Regions from separate parts of the Shewanella woodyi ATCC 51908 genome, predicted to be linked through region 2. Evidence: predicted binding sites of a transcription regulator. Region 2 holds the regulator's gene; the other holds the start of a gene.
What was found. Region 2 encodes LexA, which represses DNA repair genes until DNA is damaged. Its sites were predicted from a motif close to TACTGTATNNNNATACAGTA; they were not measured.

Region 1: the regulator LexA is predicted to act here: its motif matches at 3,678-3,697, upstream of SWOO_RS15465 (acyl-homoserine-lactone synthase).

The regions. Positions count from the first base shown of each region.
Region 1 is NC_010506.1:3,669,893-3,677,831, reverse strand. It holds gene SWOO_RS15480 (peroxiredoxin family protein) at 1-562, shown strand, start outside; gene SWOO_RS15475 (gluconate 2-dehydrogenase subunit 3 family protein) at 556-1,191, shown strand; gene SWOO_RS15470 (GMC family oxidoreductase) at 1,210-2,895, shown strand; gene SWOO_RS15465 (acyl-homoserine-lactone synthase) at 2,940-3,617, opposite strand; gene SWOO_RS15460 (helix-turn-helix transcriptional regulator) at 4,000-4,755, shown strand; gene SWOO_RS15455 (leucyl aminopeptidase) at 5,119-6,666, opposite strand; gene SWOO_RS15450 (TlpA family protein disulfide reductase) at 6,796-7,275, opposite strand; gene SWOO_RS15445 (exo-alpha-sialidase) at 7,272-7,939, opposite strand, start outside.
Region 2 is NC_010506.1:213,349-221,287, reverse strand. It holds gene mtr (tryptophan permease) at 1-243, opposite strand, end outside; gene plsB (glycerol-3-phosphate 1-O-acyltransferase PlsB) at 351-2,774, opposite strand; gene lexA (transcriptional repressor LexA) at 2,994-3,611, shown strand; gene SWOO_RS00920 (cell division inhibitor SulA) at 3,608-4,120, shown strand; gene coxB (cytochrome c oxidase subunit II) at 4,719-6,260, shown strand; gene ctaD (cytochrome c oxidase subunit I) at 6,270-7,892, shown strand; gene SWOO_RS00905 (cytochrome c oxidase assembly protein) at 7,895-7,939, shown strand, end outside.

The DNA.
Region 1 (7,939 bases), 2.5 Mb from region 2:
TCAAGGGTTAATCTTGATTGGCATGATGACCATCTCTGGCTTGTTGACGGTGAATGCAGAGCCTTTAACTGTGGAGACGTTAGCACCAGATTTCTCCCTATCTCGTATTGATGGTAGCCAGTTTAACCTCAGTGATTTTAGAGGTGAGAAGTCTGTTTATCTGATTTTTTGGAATACTTGGTGTGGCCACTGTATGAAAAAGGTGCCTAAGCTGGTTGAGATCCAGTCTGAACTTGGTGAGCAGGTTGAGTTACTGGCTATCAATACTAGTTGGAGTGACACATTAGGTGAGATAGAGCAATTTAAAGCACGATTTAATCCAAACTATGCTATTGCCTTTGACTTCGACGCAGATATCACGCGCCGATATGGTGTGATCGGTACACCAACAGGCTTTTTAATTGATATTAATGGCGTGATTAAACAGATTGATGGGATCGCCCACACCTTAGCGGCCAATCTTGATTTGTGGAATACCATCAAGCCAGCACGTGATCACAGGACGTTTGGGGTCACTTGTCAGGAGCATACACAGGGAAGTCATAAGGAGACGGCATGTTAAAAACGGCCAAAGCTAAGTTGGAAAGAGGCTCAAATAAACCCACTTTTGTTACTGCTTATGAGTCGGGACTTAACCGGCGGGCCTTTTTAAGACAAACTGGCGCCGCTGCTGTTTTACTTGGGCTGATAGGCGCTAAACCCACCATCTTACAAGCACAGGAGAGTGAGTCGAGAGTGGGAGGGGGTACTGAATTCACTCCTCTGGCGGTTACAGTTGTTAAAGCGGTGCAATTGCAGCTATTTCCCGATGACGGAGATGGTCCTTCATCAGAGCAATTAAACAGCTTTCAATACCTGAGATGGGCATTGGAAGATCCTGAAAACCAAGCTGATGGTGATAAAGAGTTCATTTTACAGGGAGTAGGCTGGCTAGAGGAGTTAGCCAAATCCACCCATGGCGCGAGCTTTATTAAGCTCAGTACTAAAGAGCAAGATACAGTGCTTAAACAGATAGCTAAGAGTCGGGCTGGGGAGAACTGGCTTTCTCTGCTGCTCTATTACTTGCTTGAATCTCTCACGTTAGATCCTATTTATGGGGGTAATCCCGATGGGATAGGTTGGCAGTGGTTGGAGCACCAGCCTGGCTTCCCTCGGCCTGTGAAGGGAAAAACCTACCTAGACTTTAATTGATAATACTGGTGAGATTATATGAAGCAGAGTAGAAAGTTTGATATCTGTATTATTGGTAGCGGTGCGGGCGCAGGTCCCATTGCTTATGAGCTTGCGAAAGCTGGGTACAAGGTTGGTGTACTCGAAAAGGGCAGGTGGTTTAAAGAGACAGATTTCTTCAAGGATGAGCAGCTAGGTCGCCATAGTGTATTTCGTTCTCAGTTTAAGGATGAGCGACATACCCTTGAGGAGCCTAATGGTGATGGGAGCTGGTCATCAGATACCACGTCACAGTTTTGGGGAGGGAATATTGTCGGCGGCGCCTCTAACTTTATGAGTGCGTATTTTCACCGTCTTAAACCTCAAGATTTTAGGTTAGTTTCTGAATATGGCAATATTGAGGGAGCAAATACCGTTGACTGGCCAATCAGTTACGATGAACTGGAGCCCTATTACACAAAAGTAGAGCAGCTTGTTGGCGTATCGGGCAAAGTGGTTGAACATCCACATTTAGAGCCTCGCTCGAGTAAGGACTTCCCCTTTCCCCCAACGGCTGAACATCCGGTTGCACAACGATTCGATAGCGCTTGTAAAGGCTTAAAGTTACACCCTCTCCCAATGGCGCGTGGCATTCTGTCTCAGCCCTTTAATGGTCGGCTTAGCTGCGAGTATTCAGGGTATTGCGGTAGCTATGGTTGTCATTCTGGGGCCAAGGCGAGTTCGCGAGCTGCCTTGTTAGATACAGCGACTAAAACTGGAAACTGTGAAATAGTCACTCAGGCTAAGGTATACAGGCTCAATACCGATGACTCAGGTAAGGTCAACTCGGTGGATTACTTTGACCTTACTGACAATGATAAGAGTGTTCGAGTGACTGCAAACATTTTTGTGGTGGCTTGCTACGCCATCGAAAGTTCACGCTTGTTGTTAAGTAGTCGAGGGAAGAAGCACCCTGATGGTATTGGGAATAATCACGGCCAAGTGGGCAAGAATCTACATTGCTGTGCCGGTGGCACAGGCCACGGTGTGTTCGAGCTTGATAAGTTAAAATCCTTTGAAGCGAAACAGCTTAAAACACGAGGGCCATTTTTCAATCGTGCTTTGCAAGACTGGTACGAGATTGATGATGAAAGTGTATCTGATAAGCCGATTAAAGGGGGCACACTGGATTTTGTGTTCGATCCACCGTCTCCTACCTCCGAGGTGTCAAGCCTCAAATGGCAGGGAGAAAACCTGTTGTGGGGCACACCACTTAAACAGAGGATAAAGTCACATTTTACTCAATCTAAAGACTTTAAGTTTGAGGTTTTTTGCGATTGGCTGACCAATGATGAGTGCTATGTGAGCCTAGATCCCGATGAAAAGGACAGGTGGGGCCAGAGTGTGGCTAAGGTGCGGGCAGGTTTTCATCCCCATGATGAGAGGGTAGCGCAATACTTGGTTGATCGCGGGATCGAGGTGATGAAAGCCATGGGGGCGCACGAAGCATGGGGCAATGTGTTTACTCAGCCAACCTCTAATTTAGTCGCGGGGGGATGCCGTTTTGGTGACGACCCTACAACCTCGGTGCTAGACAGAAACTGTCGGGTACATGATTGCGATAATCTCTATGTGACAGATGGCAGCTTTATGCCAAATGGTGGCTCGGTAACACCTACTTTTACCATTTATGCGAATGCCTTTCGGGTCGCTGATAGTATTGTAGAGCGCTTTGCTAAGGGCTAGTTTATTTATCTGTTAAGTTGCCAGCTTGCTCGGTGTAGAGCTGATTAGCCTGTAAAGAATAACGGCTCGATTTTTGGTGCGTCTTTCGATGGAATTAAGGTATCTATCTGATCAAAATCTAATATTGCGGCCATGGCATAACAGCCATCTTTCATTTTAACAGCTTGATATAATGGTGTTGACTTAAAACCTATTTTCGCAAAGACGACTCTAGTGGCTGGTGTCACTACCATGTAGACATACCTTATATTTTTGCTGCTGCAGTAGTTTTGCAAATATGAGAGGAGCAAGTGGATCGGTGGATAATTATTAACCTTTGTTTTACCTCTGTGAGAGGATTCAATCAGTAATCGAGACACTTCACAGGCGTTAGCTTCTTGAGGTGTCGGTGCGCCGTCTGGCAGTAGTTGATTGAAGATAGTGTTGATCATCCAAGGGCTATTATGATGATGAATTCTTAAATATCCTGTCGCTTGGCCACGAACAAAGAGGCCTAAATGTGTGGTTGTATTATCAAAATTATCATACTCCCTTTTATCTTCTGGGCTTCCAACCCAGGCTAGCTCACGACAAAACACTTCAGCGCGTAACTGGTGCAACTTGTCCATCTGTTGAGTCGTTGGATTGTGTGTGATTTGGTAATGTGAGGATGTATCTACTTGAGAGGGGAGGTTATTACTTTTGTTAAATTGTGTTGAGTCAGTTTGATTCAATTCCTGCATAGCTTAATTAATCTGTGATCACTATTTAGAACGATTACACCCTCATCGTAAATGTTAGGGTACTGTCCGATCGGACAGTGAGCTTTGATATTGATTTATTAATTACCCTACAAATATTAAGGCTAATTAAATTATGTATAGGTATTTATTCTCTGCTAAATTGTGTTTTATCTGGCTTAATGGTGTTATTTTTAGTCTATAACTAATTAGTTAAAGGAAACTATATTCTGTTTACTTTACATCTTAGCTTATTTGGTATTAATTTATGCCATTGGCAGGTATCGATAGAGAGCTCTATCGTCAGGGTGGTACTTTAATTGGTGTTTTATATTTTGTAATCGCAGTGACCTAGTATGCAAAATATTCAATTGAAGAGTGATGAATGATGAGATTGCAAGAAGATAGCGAGCACTTTCTAAATATTAAACAGGTTTCTGATGTGTACCATATGTTTAGCTCATCCTCATCTTCTGATGAGATGATGCTATGCGTTAAAGCATTACAGAATTTGTTAGAGGTCGATGGGGTTGCGTTAATCAACCTTATTCTTCGTCCTGATCATACAATCACCATTGAAAGGGTTGTCAGTTCAGGTTTTGGTTTTGAGAGTAAAAGTGTGGAGTGGGATAATATATACCAGAAGAAAAAGTTTCAGTATATTGACCCCGTTGTGAGCTGCTCTGCATCCTTCAGACGATCTTTTAATTGGGCATCAGTGCCTTCGATGATCACTCTGTCAGAGGTTCAGTTTAACTTTCTTGAACGGGCACAAGAGATGGGGTTAAAAGAGGGAGCGAGCATAGGATCTTTTTCAACTCGGCAGATATATAAAGAGTTGACTATCACATCTGTGTGCGGCTGCTCTTTAAACCCTGAGCAGCTGGCAAGCTTAGAGTTAATTAATGCTGTTTCAGCACAGGCAATGAAACGCTTAATACTTCCTGCCGAGAAGTTGACCGGAAGGGAGAGTGAGATACTGGCGTGGTCATCTGAAGGTAAGTCTTCATGGGAAATAGGCATGATCTGCTCAATCACAGAAAGAACTGTAAAATTTCATTTGAAGAATATTTATAAAAAATTAAATGTGCAGAATAGAGCTCAGGCGATTGTTTGTGCTATTAGATTAGGGCTGATTTAATTAGTATTGATCTTGTTTAAATAACTTACCTGTCTAATGGAACAGTTATTTTTGTATATGCTCTGCTGGATAATTGCTCAGTAGTATATTTGTTTATCTATCCCTAGATATACAGATAGTGAATTAATTTAGAGTTGATTGATTTCTGACTTGTTATTTTGTTACTGATTTTGTCATCGTAAAAAAATTAATGGGTTATATAGTGATTACTCATCCTCTAAATAAGTTATTCTTTAACACTACTCTTTACCCGCTCAACCTTCTAGAGCGGGTTTTTTTTCGTTTAAAATATCATCTAAATTACATTTCAGACTGCAACATATTACCTGTTGTAGAGGGATTGCAGCATTATATCAATTGATATTATTTCTCTTGACTTATTATCCAATGGCTAAGTAAACGAACACCGTGTCCAGTACCTCCAGCCGGTGTTACACCTTTATCTTTTGCGGCCAGTGCACTGCCTGCAATATCTAGATGAGCCCATTTAGTATCACCTGCAAATTGCTGTAGGAATACCGCTGCAGTTGTAGCTCCAGGTCCTCCATAGCCAGCATTTTTAAGATCGGCAATTGGACTCTTGAGCAGATCATCATAGGCTAAAGGCAAGCGCCATACTTTCTCATCAACCGCCAGTCCTGACATTGTCAGTTCATTGACCAGAGTATCGTCATCGCTAAATAAGCCGGTATAACGTTTACCTAAGGCTCGAACTTTTGAACCAGTTAAGGTCGCCACATCGATCATCACCTCAGGTTGATAAAATTCACGGGCATACCAGAGGGCATCGGCCAAAACGAGTCGACCTTCGGCGTCGGTATTAAGTACTTCAACGCTTAACCCTTCGGCTGTCACCACCACATCTCCTGGGGCAAAAGCCGTTTCAGACACCATGTTTGCAGCCATTGCCATGATGGCGACTACATTGACATCGGCTTTTTGAACCGCCATGGCTTTAACTGTGCCAAGAACCGCAGCAGCACCGGCCATGTCAGACTTCATCCGTGAGATGGAGTCTCCTGTTGCCTTGATGTTGTATCCACCTGAATCAAAGGTGATCCCTTTACCAACAAGCGCAATTGGTGAGTCATCATTGCCCTGCCAGTGAGCTATCACGAGGCGGGCACCCTCTTGTGAACCTCGGCCGACGGCGTGCAGTGCGCCCATTCCAAGTTGTTTAATCTTCTTAGGCTCTAACACTGTAACTTTTACGCCAAGTTTATTAAGCTCTTTAGCTGCCGTGGCAAAGTGTACTGGGTTCATCTCTGTAGGTACTTCAGAGGTAAGATCTCGGGCTAAAAATACGCCTTGTTCAATGGCAGATAGCTGCTGGTAATTCGCTTCTGCTTTATCGGGATCTGTCACGGTGATGGTGTAGTTTTTGTCGGCAGGTTTCTTTTTAGATAGATATTTATCAAATTGATAGGCGCGTAGGTTGATGCCATGTGCAAGCTCTGAAGCGAAACTGGCATTGCTGTTTGAATCCTCAATCCCTGCAGTTAAAATCTTGATGTTATTTGTTGAATACTGGCTTAAGTGAGCCGTTACTGATGCGCCAATGTGGTTGACTTGACCTGCGCTCATCTTCTCTGTGCTACCTAATCCCATCACCACAAGACGTTTAGCTTCAATACCATTGGGCATTAATATCTCAACAATTTCACTCTTTTCACCTGTAAAGCCATCGAGTGCTAAGGCGGCTGAAATCTGTTGGTTTGATAATTTATCGAGTCGGGTTAAATCATGAGAGCGCTGCTCACCAGCTTGAAATACAATGAGTGTTTCAGCATCTTGACTCTTATTGTGATCCACAAATTTAAAGGTTTCTGCTTGTGCTGAAAAACCACTAAATAGTGCAATACTGATTGAAGCGGTTAGGGTAGTAGGAAGAAGAGTTTTTTTAGTTATCATAATATCCTCTAGTTGAAAGTTGAGCCGGTTATCGTGTTATTCATGACTAGTTTACAAAATTGAAATTAGCCGAAACTTAACCCTATGAGGAAACAGTCCAGTATTAACCGTTATTAACCCCGCCATAACCTACTCTATTAACCAACGGGCCAAAATAGATTGGCTAATAACGCCACTTTTGCCGTGGAACTCACCATTGTTGGTCACAAAATAACTTCGAGGTAACTCGCCATACCAGTGTGGGTCGATAAGAAAGCGACTTTGATCTCCTTGATCCACTGCAAAATGAAAGTTGGTTAAATCAGTGAGTTGATACTCTTGTATGATCTCAAGGTGCTCAACTATGGCTTCATCATTGGCATCGGTATTGACCAGTACCACGTTGATCTGAGGGTATTTCTGTTTTAATTGCTGAACTGTTGTCAGTTCCTTAAAGCAGGGCGGGCAGTCGACAGACCACAATAGCATTAACCAACGCTTGCCCATGTTTTGCTGTTTAATGCTGGCAAGTTGCGATTTATTGAGAGCCAATGAAGTGGCATGAGCATAATGTGTGCTAAAAATGGCGCAGAAAAATAACAGCAGTACTCGTTGTTGTAATCGCTTCATAATGCTTGTATCCAGTGGCCTTGTTTCAATCGATGCCAAGAAACAAAGCTGATGTTGTTATTGGTGATAATAAATGGTCGGTCAGCGCCTGCTGATGCTGTGGTTAATAAGCGTGCTTGGCTAAATGATTGACCATTGTTATCGGAGTATTGATGCCAGAGTTGGTGTTCTGTGCCATTGAATTGGGTCCAGACTATGTCGACCCTACTGCCAAGCGTATTGACATGGGGATGCGCGGCTTGGGCCGACTGTTGGCCAATACTCACAGGTTTGGTTAAAGATTGGCCCTGATCTAGGCTTGATGCATAAAAAATCCCTTTCCCTAGTTCTCCTTGGTTAAACCACACCATATGGTAGCGGTTGCTGCTATCAATACTGAGCCCGCCACCTTGATGTGGGCAACCATCAATTTGCCAGCGATCATGACTGATTTGGTACGGGGGATGTTGAGTTTTTTCATCTTGCTCAAGGGTCAGTAATGCAAATTCGCGAATATTATCGTTATAAATATGCCGCCATAGAATTACGGTTTCCCCAAGTTTATTGATATCCATAGCAATACGACAACATACGCAAGTGTTGTTGGCTAATGGTCGATTAGAGAAAGTTAGTTGCTGCTTGCGGTAGTTCGCCCTGCCAAGGTACAAGGATGAGCCATTAGTTT
Region 2 (7,939 bases):
GGTATCAAAACTCGAGCCAGGCTCGAAATGAAGGTTGGTTTCAAGTAGTAGTAAGCCGGAAACCAGCATACAGAACCAGACACCTAACATCATTAGAATTGAATAGCTAAACCACATACCGGCACCAACAACAGGCAGGGAAAACATTCCTGCACCAACCGCTGTACCCGCAACTATCATCGCTCCGCCAAGCAGAGACTTACCCGCAGCCTTATCTTTGGCTGCATTCATATGATTGGCCATATAACCCTAACTCTCCAAATCTGAACTATGGCCAATGATTGCCAATATAATAAAACCGCTTTCAAGATGATGAGGCCGATTTACGGCCCCATACTCACTGTTAATTATCAAGCAGAGCGCTCCGCTGCAACACTATCGACTATGGTCTGCCTAACAGAAGACCTCAATAAGCCATTGGCTGACGCACGAACTCTCTCAACATCGGCTTTATTACCGTTATCTTTGAGGTAACCTAGATCTTTAAGCTTCACACTCAAGGTTCTATAAAGATTCTTATCATAGAACTCAGGTGCGGTAATGCCATGAAGGGCACCTAAACGCTTCGCCAATTTATGACTTTCAGCCTCTAGATCTGAACGCTCCATCTCTGGGAAATCGGCTAACAGATTAAAGATGATGGCGTAACGCTGCAACGTCTCACTCACAGTGCCAGCAAGCAGCAATAACTGATTAATGCTGGTCTCAACCACACTGAAACCAGTATCTTCACGGATCAACTGCTGCTCAATAAACAGATCTAATATCTGCTCGACTAACTTATCGGTATCTTCAACACCCATAAACAGCTCAGCTTCAAGCAGAGGATAGAAGTCGGCAATAATCGCTTTGATCTCATCTCTGGTGATCCGCTCATGTTGAGTCAAACAGCTAGCAACCAGTGAAGGAATAATCATTAAGTGAATAATGTTATTACGGTAATAGGTCATCGCAATGGAGATACTCTCATCAATGGAGACGATATCACCCAGTGGGTCGCTATCTAACTGTAGTTTCTTCAGCTCTAAGCCTTGAGTGACTAGCTGCTTGCCATCACCTTCTACAACAGATGTGTATGAGGTATAAGGTAGATCTTTTAGCAACTTAAGATAGAGATCCAGCTGCTTCTCAAGCTGAGTTCTCTCGAGAGCATTTTGCTCTGACGCCAGCAGAACTAAGCTAGTCAAGGTGACTGAGCTCACCGCCGCAGCGTCATTGATATTGGTCATGACTTGATTCGCAAGAGTGTTAACCACAGGGGTCAACCATGTTGGCTTCTGCTCAGGGTCGCTCGCGATCTCCTCACGCCAATCAGGAACCTGCTCATTTAGAAAACTATGCAAGGTGATAGGCTTACCAAAGTTCACATAGCCTTGACCAAAGTTTCCTAGCTTACGCAAAGCACCAAAAACCTGCCAAACCGACTCTTTCTTTTTCTTCTTACCACTTAATTCTTTATGGTAAGTCGCCACTTCCATTACATGATCGTAACCAAGGTAGACAGGCACCAAAGTCACTGGGCGCTCCATTCCACGAAGTACACTGTTAAGCGTCATCGCGATCATACCGGTTTTAGGTGCCAATAGGCGTCCGGTTCTTGAACGTCCACCTTCGGTGAAGTACTCGACCGAGTAACCTTTAGTGAAAAGTTGATCCAGATATTCGCGAAACACAGCGGTATACAGTTTATTACCTCTGAAACTACGGCGAATAAAGAAGGCACCACCACGGCGGAACATAGGGCCTGCAGGCCAGAAATTCAGGTTGATCCCCGCTGCAATGTGAGGCGGAACCATACCTTGGTAATAGAGAATATAGGAGAGCAGCAGATAATCCATATGGCTTCTGTGACAAGGCACGTAGATGATCTCATGGCCATCATGGTGTAGCTGACGGATCTGTTCAGCTCCCTTAATATTGATACCTTTGTAAAGCTTATTCCACAACCAGGTCAGGAAGCGCTCAGCAATACGCACTAAGCTGTCTGAGTAATCCGCAGCAATCTCATCCAGATACTCCATCGCCTTCGCTCTGGCTTCAACCTCTGAAATCTTCTTGCTCGTCGCCTCCTCCTGAATCGCTCTCTTTAAACTTTCTGAGTTAATCAAGGCATGGAAAAGGGCCTGCCTCTTAGGTAAAACTGGGCCTGTCATCACCTTTCGCTGACGGCTAAAGTGCACTCGGGCTACGCGGGCAAGTTTATGTGCGATACGCTTATCAGTGCCATGCTCATCGGCCATATAACGTATCGAGACCGAATTGGAGAATTGAACAAAGTTATGTCGGCCTAAAAATAGGATCATCAAACATTTACGCAACCAAGTTGGATTCTCACGCTCAAGCACAGCGGCTTTCATCGTGTCATCCTCTTTACCTGGCGTTCTTCCCCAATAGAGACTCACAGGTACCAGTTGAATATCGAGATCTGGACTCTCTTTATGTGCCTTTAACAGATCCATAAAGCTACTTAGGAAGAACTCATTACTCTCCCTTTTCCCCATAAGAGGCTTAGCCCCCTCTAGGCATACCACTCTAGGCGTTGACCGCCCTTCAACCTCTAATGGCTCATAAGGGCTAGGTAAACCTAGCTCTCCCGTGATCTCACTGAGAGCTGCGATGTCACTGAGAGATTCAGTCTTCATCACATAAACGAGCGGTTTCTCAGGATCTAGATTTAGATCCTTAAACGGTTCTTGCGGCACAACAATAGTATGCACCAACTTTTTCTGAAGCCAGCGCAGTGATTTAAACCAAAGGGAGTCTTGTTTGGACATTATTCTTATGCAATGTGTTTAATTTAATAACTGCATAGAGTACCAGATTTTGAATAATTCCACCAAATTAGCTCAAGCCTTAGATAACCGCTGCTATCAGAGAGAAAAACAGAGCTTAAATAGTACAGATAAGAAAAACAGATAAAATTTGGTTAATACTTGCACTGATCAAAATACTGTATATACTGACAGTTACTGTATAGAAAGACAGGATTGATAATGAGACCTTTAACACCACGACAAGCTGAAATTCTTGAACTAATTAAATGCAATATTGCCGAAACAGGCATGCCTCCAACCCGTGCAGAAATTGCTAAACGTTTAGGTTTTAAAAGCGCCAACGCTGCTGAGGAACACCTAAAGGCTCTAGCTAAAAAGGGCTGTATTGAGATCATTCCTGGTACATCTCGTGGTATTAGGTTAGCTCAAACAGAGGAGCTTGAAGAGCAAGGCTTACCTTTGATAGGCCAAGTTGCAGCTGGGGAGCCTATCCTAGCTCAAGAGCATGTTGAACAGCATTATCAAGTTGATCCAAATATGTTCCATCCAAGTGCCGACTTTCTACTTAGGGTACGTGGCGACAGCATGAAAGATATCGGTATTCTCGAAGGAGATCTTCTGGCTGTCCATAAGGCTGAGCAAGCAAGAAACGGTCAGGTTGTCGTTGCCCGTGTTGAAGATGATGTAACAGTTAAACGCTTCGAGAAAAAAGGCAGTACTGTTTACCTTCATGCAGAAAATGAAGATTACAGTCCTATAGTCGTTGATCTAACTAACCAAAGCCTAAGTATTGAAGGATTGGCTGTCGGTGTTATTCGCAATGGAGATTGGCAATGAACACATTAATCGGCAATGGCCCAAGACATCCTGGACTTTGGATAGATCACCAGACTCATTACTCCAGCCAGCTACAAAGCAGTACTATCTCCTCTGTAGCCAGCTCTACACAAGGGCGTGAAGAGTTAAAACAGGTGAGCTCACAGCTTGCCACATTAAGCCAGCAGGGACAGTGGATAGTGTTAATCAGCCCACCGAATATAGGCTACAAGAAGCTGCTAGCAGAAGCCGGTGTTAGAATGAACCGCGTACTTTTGGTACATGCAAAAGATGAAGTGGAAACCCTCTGGGCAATGGAAAAAGCACTGACAAGTGGCACCTCTAGCGCAGTGCTCTGTTGGACTCAATCGTTAGATGCACGTGATAGCCGCCGTCTTCAAATTGTTGCTAAAAGTGCTAGAGCGTTGGGCGTTGTTATTGAGGATGCAAATTCAAGCTCTCAGGTAAATACCCATAACCCTATTATCGACTCAGCTTTGCAACCAAGTTTATTTTCATCCGTTCACTAATCTCTCCCCCTATCTTCTTAAGCCCCTTTTATGGGGCTTTTTTGCGAATAGCACTTTCAAAAAACATCTGAATATCCAGCATATCTAAAGAGTTTCAAGCTTATATAAAGGGCTTTGAAACCCATACACCATGAGGTTTTTAGTGACTAAAAAGAAAATGACTATCTCTTCATCAATACCTAGGATTGAAAAATTTAACAATATCGAAACCTGCTAAATACCTATATGAAATGGCATTATTAATTTAAAAATAAAGAAAAAGTGATCTTGATCAATATTTCAACACACAGTAAGTTAGAAACATAACAACGATAATTTGTTATATCCAAAGCGATTTAGTCGTCTGCAAAGTAAATCAATTCCCAGTGATATAACTGCATTGTTTACCTAGCGGAAATCGAAACAGATATATTCTGTAGTAGGTACAGATGTGGTTAACTTCAGCAGCAAAAAAGACTGCTACTTTCACAATAATAAGTAAAACCGCTAGCGTACTTTGATGTCATCGTTGCTTTTTTGGGAACTGAAGAGTTTGCATAGAGCAGAGACTTACTGTGTGACTCTTCTTTGTCTTATATTTTGGCAGAGGAGAAGTCTAGTGAAGAAAGCGCTGTATTGTTTTCTGGCGTTGCTGTTTACGCCACCCATGTTGGCATCAGAGATGCCCTTGAATATGACTCAAGGGGTTACGGAGATCAGTGGTCAGGTGTACAACCTGCACATGATCATCCTATATATCTGTTGTGCCATCGGAATCTTGGTCTTTGGTGTGATGATCTATTCCATGATCAATCACAGAAAATCCAAAGGTGCGATTGCGGCTAATTTTCACGAAAGTACAAAGGTTGAGATAGCTTGGACCGTTGTGCCTTTTATCATACTTATTTTAATGGCAATACCCGCCACTAAAACCCTGATCGCAATGGAAGATCCTTCCGATGCCGATATCACAATTAAAGTTACCGGCTCTCAATGGAAATGGCATTACAGCTATTTTGATGAAGATATCGAATTTTACAGCTTACTCTCCACTCCCAGAGAACAGATCGATGGCACAGAGGCAAAAGGAGAGAACTATCTCCTTGAGGTTGATAACCCCTTAGTTCTTCCAATCAACAAGAAAGTGCGTTTTCTTATGACTTCAGAAGATGTCATCCATTCGTGGTGGGTGCCCGCTTTCGCTGTTAAAAAAGATGCCAATCCAGGATTCATTAATGAAGCTTGGACACGTATAGACAAAACAGGAACTTACCGAGGCCAATGTGCTGAGTTATGTGGCAAAGACCATGGCTTTATGCCAATTGTGGTCGAAGCAGTTTCTGAAGCAGATTTCGATACTTGGTTAGTTGAGCAGAAGAGTAAAGCAAGCTCTGCTGCCGCAGAAGCCCAAGCAGCATTGAGTAAAACCTTGAGTATGGATGAACTAATGACTCAAGGAGAACAGGTATACATGGCAAACTGCGCTGCATGTCACCAACCGAACGGTGCGGGTCTTCCTGGGGTGTTTCCCTCTCTTATTGGCAGTCCTCTGATTAAAGGCGCTGTCGCAGGTCATGTTGATATTGTTTTAAATGGTAAGACTGGCACTGCAATGCAAGCCTTCGCTAAGCAGTTAACTGCAACAGAAATTGCGGCTGTGGTTACCTATGAGCGTAATGCTTGGGGCAATGACTCTGGTGATACTGTTCAAGCGGCAGATATCAGCTCCGCGAGCCCAGCTTCCGCAACACCGAGCGAGTCAGAAGCTGCAGTTCCAGTAACCTTACCTGAGATTGAGGAGGCCGCTGCAGAAGTGGTCGAAGAGGTTAAAGCCGTTGTATTAGATGACTTAACCATGGATGAACTCATGGCTATGGGCGAGAAGGTCTATATGACCAACTGCGTTGCTTGTCATCAGGCTGCAGGAACAGGCCTCCCTGGCGCCTTCCCTTCATTAGTAAACAGCCCAGTGATCACAGGCCCAGTAACGGGCCACCTTGATATGGTTATCAAGGGTAAACCCGGAACCGCTATGCAGGCTTTCGGGGCACAATTAACGCCGCAAGAGATTGCAGCCGTGATCACTTATGAACGAAACGCATGGGGTAACAACACAGGCGATATGGTTCAGGCTGCTGATGTTAATCAGCATGGTCAATAGGGGAACGCTATGACTAGTACAACACACGATGCACAAGACAATATAGAGCCAGAACATAATCAAGCAGATCACCATGACGACCATCATGAAGCGATGCCGACTGGGATTAAACGCTGGCTTTTCACTACAAACCACAAAGATATAGGCACGCTCTATCTCTGGTTCAGCTTCATCATGTTCCTCACTGGTGGCGCGATGGCCATGGTTATTCGAGCCGAACTTTTTCAGCCCGGACTCCAGCTTGTTGAGCCAAACTTTTTTAATCAGATGACCACAGTTCATGGTCTTATCATGGTATTCGGGGCCGTAATGCCAGCCTTCACAGGATTAGCTAACTGGCTAATTCCCATGATGATTGGCGCGCCGGATATGGCACTCCCAAGAATGAACAACTGGAGCTTCTGGATCTTACCTTTCGCTTTCGCCATCTTGCTGAGCTCTCTATTTATGGAAGGTGGTGGTCCCAACTTTGGTTGGACCTTCTACGCTCCCCTATCCACAACTTATAGCCCAGACAGCACTGCACTCTTCGTCTTTGCAGTGCATATTATGGGAATTAGCTCCATCATGGGTGCTATTAACGTTGTGGTGACAATCGTCAACATGCGTGCACCTGGTATGACGTGGATGAAGCTTCCTCTGTTTGTGTGGACTTGGCTTATCACAGCTTTCCTATTGATTGCGGTGATGCCAGTTCTTGCAGGTACTGTGACCATGGTATTGACCGATAAATACTTCGGCACTAGCTTCTTCGATGCAGCAGGTGGTGGAGATCCTGTGATGTTCCAGCATATCTTCTGGTTCTTTGGACATCCGGAAGTGTACATCATGATTTTACCCTCTTTCGGTATCATCTCAGCCATTGTGCCAGCCTTCAGTCGAAAACCTCTGTTTGGTTACTCCTCCATGGTTTACGCAACCGCCAGTATCGCAATACTTTCATTCCTAGTATGGGCACACCATATGTTCACAACGGGTATGCCTGTTTTTGCAGAGCTCTTCTTTATGTACTGTACTATGCTGATCGCGGTGCCTACAGGGGTGAAAGTGTTCAACTGGGTCGCAACCATGTGGCGGGGATCAATCTCCTTTGAAACCCCGATGTTGTTTGCTGTCGCCTTTATTATTCTCTTTACCATTGGAGGATTTTCTGGATTGATGTTGGCGATCACCCCTGTTGATTTCCAATACCACGATACCTATTTCGTGGTTGCCCATTTCCACTATGTGTTAGTCACAGGCGCTATATTCTCAATCATGGCAGCCGCCTATTACTGGCTACCTAAGTGGACAGGCAATATGTACGATGAAAAGTGGGGCAAGATCCATTTCTGGACCTCTGTCATCTCGGTCAATGTGCTGTTCTTCCCGATGCATTTCTTAGGCTTAGCAGGTATGCCAAGGCGGATCCCTGATTACGCGGTGCAGTTTGCTGATGTAAACCAGATAGTTTCAATTGGCGGTTTCGCCTTTGGTTTATCTCAACTAATCTTCCTGTATGTGGTCATCAAGTGCATACGCAGCGGTGAAAAAGCTGAGGCAAAACCATGGGATGGCGCCGAAGGTTTAGAGTGGACTCTACCAAGTCCTGCTCCATACCACTCCTTTAGTACGCCGCCGGAGATTAAATAATCATGGAGAAGGCAGAATCGAATAAAAAGCTGATCTCTATGTTGATA